Regions from separate parts of the Actinoallomurus sp. NPDC050550 genome, predicted to be linked through region 2. Evidence: riboswitches for the same ligand, from Rfam matches in the RefSeq annotation. Region 2 holds a riboswitch; the other holds the start of a gene.
What was found. Region 2 has a riboswitch for glycine ahead of gcvP (aminomethyl-transferring glycine dehydrogenase). Riboswitches for the same ligand answer to the same signal wherever they lie in the genome.
Positions count from the first base shown of each region.

Region 1 (3,401 bases), on a different contig from region 2:
GTCGGTGGTGTAGTAGTTCGAGACGTTGACGGCGAAGCCCCGGACGTTGTGCACGCCGGCGGACTCCAGCCGCTGGGCCATGGTGTCCGCGGCGATCCACTTGGCGTTGCCGGCGTCGAGGTACGCCCAGGTGTTCGGCGCCTTGGCCTTGAACTGCTCGGTGGCGAACTCCAGCAGGTTCAGGCGGAACTGCCGCTCCGAGTCGGTCGGCAGGCAGTCGAGCTGGGCGAGGGCGTCCGGCTCGATGACCACGACGGCGGGCCGTGTTCCGATGGCGCCGGCGAACGCGGAGATCCACGCCTCGTACTTGTCCTTGTCCGAACCGCCCTTGGACTCGCCCGAGCAGTCCCGGCCAGGGATGTTGTACGCGACCAGGACGGGCAGCTTGTCGGCGGCGTCGGCGGCGCCGACGTAGTTCGAGACCGCCGTCCCGATGTCGCCGCTCCAGTCGCCGAACCAGCCCGCCGTCGGCTTGTCGGCGATCGCCGACTTGATCTGGGCGGCGCGCGCGTCGCCGGGGTTGTCCCGTACCCACTTGGCGGGGTTGGAGTCCGGGTCGACGTAGAAGCCGCTGGTCATGTCGATCGGGCTGCCGGCCGCGGCGGCGGGCGCCGCGGCGCGGGCCGCGACGGTGCCCGCCGCCTGACCAGGCGAGCAGGCTCCGTTCAGGCCGATGACGGCCGCGGCGCCGAGCGCGGCCAAGCCGGTGATCCGCCGAGATGTCCTTGAGTGGGCCATGGAGCTCCTCACGCTCGATGCGATGGTGAAAGGCGTTGCCCCCGCCGTCGCGCCCTCCCCCGGCGGCCGCTAGATGATCAACATAATTCGCGATCTTCGGCGCCTGCCGGAGCTTCCAAGGGAATTGATCCGGAAGTCCCGGTCCGCCGCTCGTCGCCCCGCGTTCCGGTCCGGCGGACATGCCCGGTCCGTCGCGCGACGTCGGTCCGGCCGACGTACCCGGTCCGCCGCCCTGCGGGCTCCCGGTACGCGACCTGCGGCGGCCCCGTTTCCCGGACGCTCCTGCACTGCTAGCCTGGCCATGCCGTTGATCCCGCACGGGAGAGCGACCTCGCCGCCAGCGGGGTACGCCGAAGGAGCAACTCCTCCCCGGAACCTCTCAGGCCACAGGAACCGTGCGGACCAGGCGACCTCTGGAAAGCGGAGCGACGCTCCCGCCGAAGGTGCAAGCCCCCGACCGGGGGTGAAGCTCTCAGGCACCGATGACAGAGGGGGAGGGCACCGCGACCGCATTTCGCGCGCCAATGGGAGGATGGGATCCCGGCCGCCCGCGTGATAGGAGCCTGCCCCGATGTCCACGCCGGACGCCAAGAGAACACCGTTGCACGAGGTTCATGCCGAGCTCGGTGCCATGATCACCGAGTTCGCCGGCTACCTCATGCCGCTGCGCTACGGGAGCGAGACCGCCGAACATCAGGCCGTCCGCACCAGCGCCGGGCTGTTCGACCTGTCCCACATGGGAGAGATCTTCGTCACCGGCCCGCAGGCCGGGGCGGCCCTCGACCACGCGCTGATCGGGCACCTGTCCGTGCTCGCCGTCGGCCGGGCGCGCTACACGATGATCGTCGACCCGGCCGGGGGCGTCCTCGACGATCTGATCGTCTACCGGCTCGCCCCGGAGACCTTCATGGTGGTCGCGAACGCCGCCAACGCCGCGACCGTCCGCGCCGAGCTCACCGAGCGGGCGAGCGGCTTCGAGAAGGCCACCGTCGACGACCGCTCCGACGCGTACGCGCTCATCGCCGTGCAGGGCCCGAAGGCCCAGGCCATCCTGGAGAAGCTCACGGACGCCGCGCTCGCCGACCTGAAGTACTACGCGATCCTGCCGGGGAAGGTCGCCGGGATCGACGCGCTGATCGCCCGCACGGGGTACACCGGCGAGGACGGCTTCGAACTGTTCGTCTCGGCCGGTGACGCCGTGGCCGTCTGGCGCGCCGTCACGGAGGCCGGCGGCGAGGACCTGCGGCCCGCCGGGCTGTCCGCGCGCGACACCCTGCGGCTGGAGGCGGGCATGCCGCTGTACGGCAACGAGCTGACCGCCGAGACCACGCCGTACGACGCCGGCCTCGGCCGTACCGTCAAGCTGGACAAGCACGGGGACTTCGTCGGGCGTGCCGCACTGGCCGCGCGCGCCGACACCCCGCCCGCGCGCACCCTCGTGGGGCTCGTCGCGCGGGGGCGCCGGGTGCCGCGCCACGGGTACGACATCGTGACGCCGGACGGCACGCCCTGTGGTGTGGTGACCAGTGGTGCGCCGTCCCCGACGCTGGGCAAACCCATCGCCATGGCCTACATCGACGCGGGCCATGCCGAGGACACCGACCTCGCCGTGGACATCCGCGGTAAACACGAGCCGGTCGACAAGGTAGCGCTGCCGTTCTACAGGAGGACTTCGTGAGCACTGTTCCCGAGACGCTTTCCTACACCCAGGAGCACGAGTGGATCACCGAGCCGGCCGAGGGTGTGGTGACCGTCGGCATCACGGCGTACGCCGCCGACGCGCTCGGTGACATCGTCTACGTGTCGCTGCCGCAGGAGGGCGCGTCCGTCGAGGCCGGAGAGCCGTGCGGCGAGGCCGAGTCGACCAAGTCGGTGAGTGACATCTATGCGCCCGTCACCGGCGAGGTCGTTGCCGTCAACGCCGCCCTGGAGGAGGACCCGGCCGTGATCAATTCTGACCCTTACGGCGAGGGATGGCTGTTCCGGGTGCGCACCAGTGACGACTCGGGTGACCTGCTCGACGCGCAGGCCTACGCGAAGCTCATCGAGGAGGCGTCATGAGCCTTGCCAACCTGCCCCTGTCCGAGCTCGACCCGGAGGTCGCGTCCGCGATCGCGGAGGAGCTGCACCGCCAGCAGTCCACCCTGGAGATGATCGCCTCGGAGAACTTCGCGCCGATCGGCGTCCTCGAGGCGCAGGGCTCGGTGATGACCAACAAGTACGCGGAGGGGTACCCCGGCCGGCGTTACTACGGCGGATGCGAGTACGTCGACGTCACCGAGCAGCTGGCGATCGACCGGGCCAAGGAGCTGTTCGGCGCGGAGCACGCCAACGTGCAGCCGCACTCGGGCGCGCAGGCCAACATCGCGGTCTACTTCGCGCTGCTGGAGCCGGGTGACACGATCCTCGGCCTGGATCTCGCGCACGGCGGGCACCTGACCCACGGCATGCGGATCAACTACTCCGGCAAGATGTTCAACGTCGCGGCGTACCACGTGGGTCCCGACGGCCTCGTTGACATGGACGAGGTCGCCCGGCTGGCCCACGAGCACCGGCCGAAGTTGATCGTCGCCGGCTGGTCCGCCTACCCGAGGCAGCTCGACTTCGCCGCGTTCCGGCGGGTCGCCGACGAGTCCGGGGCGCTGCTCATGGTCGACATGGCC
Region 1 is NZ_JBFAJC010000088.1:770-4,170, reverse strand. Features, by position in the region: gene AB0I04_RS52155 (glycoside hydrolase family 6 protein) at 1-738, opposite strand, end outside; glycine riboswitch at 1,047-1,144, shown strand; gene gcvT (glycine cleavage system aminomethyltransferase GcvT) at 1,310-2,416, shown strand; gene gcvH (glycine cleavage system protein GcvH) at 2,413-2,799, shown strand; gene glyA (serine hydroxymethyltransferase) at 2,796-3,401, shown strand, end outside.
Region 1: it holds a riboswitch for glycine, as region 2 does, so the genes downstream of both, gcvT (glycine cleavage system aminomethyltransferase GcvT) here and gcvP (aminomethyl-transferring glycine dehydrogenase) in region 2, are expected to answer to the same signal.

Region 2 (3,401 bases):
CCAGGCCGAACGCCCGCCACACCGCGGCGACGTGCTCGTCCGTCGTGGTCTCGTCGCAGGCGATCCCCACGTGGTCGGCGTCCACGAGCCGGAAGTTGATCCCGCGCTCGCGCGCCCGTCGTACGACCTCCTCGGCGCGCCCCGGGACGCGGGCGAGCACGGTGTCGAAGAAGGTCTCGTGGACGATCTCGGCGCCGACCGCGGCGAGGCCGCCCGCGAGGCGTACGGCCTGCTCGTGGACCCGTTCGGCGATGCCCCGCAGTCCCTCCGGGCCGTGGTAGACGGCGTACATGCTCGCCATCACGGCCAGCAGCACCTGGGCGGTGCAGATGTTGCTCGTGGCCTTCTCGCGGCGGATGTGCTGCTCGCGCGTCTGCAGCGCCAGGCGGTAGGCCGGACCGCCGTCCACGTCGACGGACACGCCGACGAGGCGGCCGGGCAGCTGCCGCTGCAGGCCCTCGCGTACGGCCATGTAGCCGGCGTGCGGGCCGCCGAAGCCGTACGGCACGCCGAACCGCTGCGACGTCCCGACCGCGATGTCCGCGCCGAACTCCCCCGGCGGCGTGAGCAACGTCAGCGCCAGCAGGTCTGCGGACACGACGACCTGCGCGCCGCGCTCGTGCGCGGCCTCCGTCACGGCCGACAGGTCGCGCACGGCGCCACTCGCGCCGGGGTACTGCAGCAGGACGCCGAAGAACTCGCCGTCCGGCAGTCCCTCGGACAGGTCGGCGACGACGACGTCGATGCCCAGCGGCAACGCCCGCGTACGGATGACCTCGATCGTCTGCGGCAGCGCGTCGGCGTCGATCAGGAAGGTGTCCCCGGCCTTTGAAGCCCGGTGCGCGAGGGTCATCGCCTCGGCCGCCGCGGTGCCCTCGTCGAGCAGGGAGGCGTTCGAGACCGGCAGCCCCGTCAGGTCGCTCACGACGGTCTGGAAGTTCAGCAGCGCCTCGAGGCGGCCCTGGGAGATCTCCGGCTGGTACGGCGTGTAGGCGGTGTACCAGCCGGGGTTCTCCAGGACGTTCCGGAGGATCACCCCGGGCGTGACCGTGCCGTGGTAGCCCAGACCGATCATCGAGGTGAGGACCTGGTTCTCCGAGGCCAGCTCACGCAGCCGGGCCAGCGCCCGCACCTCGGTGAGCGCCGGAGGCAGATCCAGCGGACGGTCGGTACGGATCACCGTGGGCACGGCGGCGTCGACGAGGGCCTTAACACTCGGAAAGCCGACGGCCTTGGCCATCTCGGCGCGGTCGCCGCGCGACGGCCCGATGTGCCGATCGGCGAAGGGGACCTCGGTCATTGGGGAGCCTCCTGGTGCGATGGATGCGCAACCACCACCGGGCAGGCCGGTGGCCGGTCTCCCCCTCTGTCAGTGAACCTGAGAGCTTCACCGCGCCGGAGCGCGGCTTGCACCTTCGGTGAGGTCTGGCGTGGATCGCCGGCCTGCTTTCCAGAGGTGCCTAACTCGTACGGTCCTTTTGCCTGAGAGGTTCCGGGGAGGGTTGCTCCTTCGGCGCCCCGCACCACGCTGTGCGAAGTCTCTCCCGTACGAGGTCGACGGCGGTTCCACCCTACCGGAGGCGTCGCCCGTCGCCACGGTCCCGGTTCCCCGAAGATCACCACTCTCGGAGATCACCGGCTATCCGGAGATCAACGCTCCAGAAGATCAGTGCGTCGTCCCGTGCGACGATGGGCGGCCCGGCGACGGCGACGAGGAGGGTCCGATGGACGAGACCTGGCGGCTGATCGAGTGTTGTCACGCGTTCGTCTACTTCGCGCCGGAGGCCAAGGCGGCGTACGCCGACGCGGGCCTCAAGGGCTTCTGGATGGGCTACTTCGCCTCCCGGTCGGCGGCCCTGGGCGCGCCCTCCCCCGAGGTGGTCACGGCCGCGTTCTACAACTTCGCGCCGCGCATGGTCGCCCGCGCGATCCCCGACGCCTGGCGCTATTCCTCGCCCGAGACCGTCCTGGCCGCCCGGACGGCCGTCGTGGACCGGTCCCTGCGCCGCCTGCTCGGCGACCTGGTGGACTCGGCCGACGTCGCGGAGGCCGCGGCCCTGGCGGGGCGGGCGGCGGAGGCGGCGCCGGCCCCGGGCCGCGTCCTGTTCGCGGCGCACGCCGCTCTGCCCCGGCCGGCCGAGCCGCGCCTGGCGCTGTGGCACGCCGTCACCGCGCTCCGGGAGTTCCGCGGGGACGGGCACGTCGCCGCCCTGCTCGCCGCCGGGCTCGACGGCTGCGAGGCGAACGTCGTCGCGGGCGCACTCGGCCTCACCCCGCCCGAGCAGCGCGACTACCGGGGCTGGACCGAACAGGAGTGGACGGCCGCCGCCGACCGGCTGCGGGACCGGGGCCTCCTCGACGCGGACGGCGCGATCACCGCCGAGGGCCGTGCGGACCGGCGGGCGATCGAGGACGTCACCGACCGGCTCGCCCGCCCGCCGCTGGACGCCCTCGGCCGGGACGGCGCGGCCCGGCTGGCCGAGCTCCTTCGCCCGCTGGCGCGGCGGATCGTCGAGGCCGGCGCCGTGCCCTTCCCGAACGCGATGGCCATGCTCCGGTCCGGCCACGGTGCCGACGACCAGGGCGCCGGCGCGGACCCGGCGCCGTCGTGACCTCGGCCGGTCCAGGGCTGGGCGGCCCCGACCAGTCCGGGGCGGCCGCCGCCGGTCCGGTCCGGGGCGGCCGCCGCCGGTCCGGTCCGGGGCGGCCGTCAGCGGTTCACCGTGCGGTACCGGTGTACCGCCGCCGGGACGAAGACGAGCAGCAGAACGGCCGACCACAGCAGGGTCGCGGCCACCGGGTGGCGGAGGGGCCACACGAGGTGGGCGTTCCCGACCACGCCGGGGCTGCCGAACAGATCGCGGCACGCCGCGACGATCGCGCTGACCGGGTTCCAGTCGGCGATGAAGCGCAGCCACGCCGGCATACCCGTGGTCGGCACGAACGAGTTGGACACCATCGTGATCGGGAAGATCAGCGGAACGAGGTTGTCCAGCGTCTCCTCCTTGATCAGCAGGCCGAGCAGCACACCGCCCCAGCTGATCGCGTAACGCATGAGGACCAGGAGGGCGAAGGCGGTCAGGGTCCGAACCGGTCCCTCGTGCGGGCGCCAGCCGACGGCGAAACCGCAGGCGACCATGACCACCATGCCGAGCGCGCCGGTGATGATGTCCGCGCCCGTCTGCCCGAACGGCACCGCCGACCGTGCCATCGGCATGGACCGGAACCGGTCCATGACACCGCGGCCGGCGTCCTGGGCGACCACCATCGAGGTGGCCAGCACGCCCGTGAACGCGGTCATCCCGAACAGGCCGGGCATGAGGTACTCGCGGTAGTTCCCCCCGCCCGGGACCGGGATGGCGCTGCCGAACACGTAGCCGAACATCACCACCATGACCGCC
Region 2 is NZ_JBFAJC010000009.1:89,465-92,865, reverse strand. Features, by position in the region: gene gcvP (aminomethyl-transferring glycine dehydrogenase) at 1-1,300, opposite strand, end outside; glycine riboswitch at 1,461-1,557, opposite strand; gene AB0I04_RS15070 (hypothetical protein) at 1,725-2,612, shown strand; gene AB0I04_RS15065 (ABC transporter permease) at 2,711-3,401, opposite strand, start outside.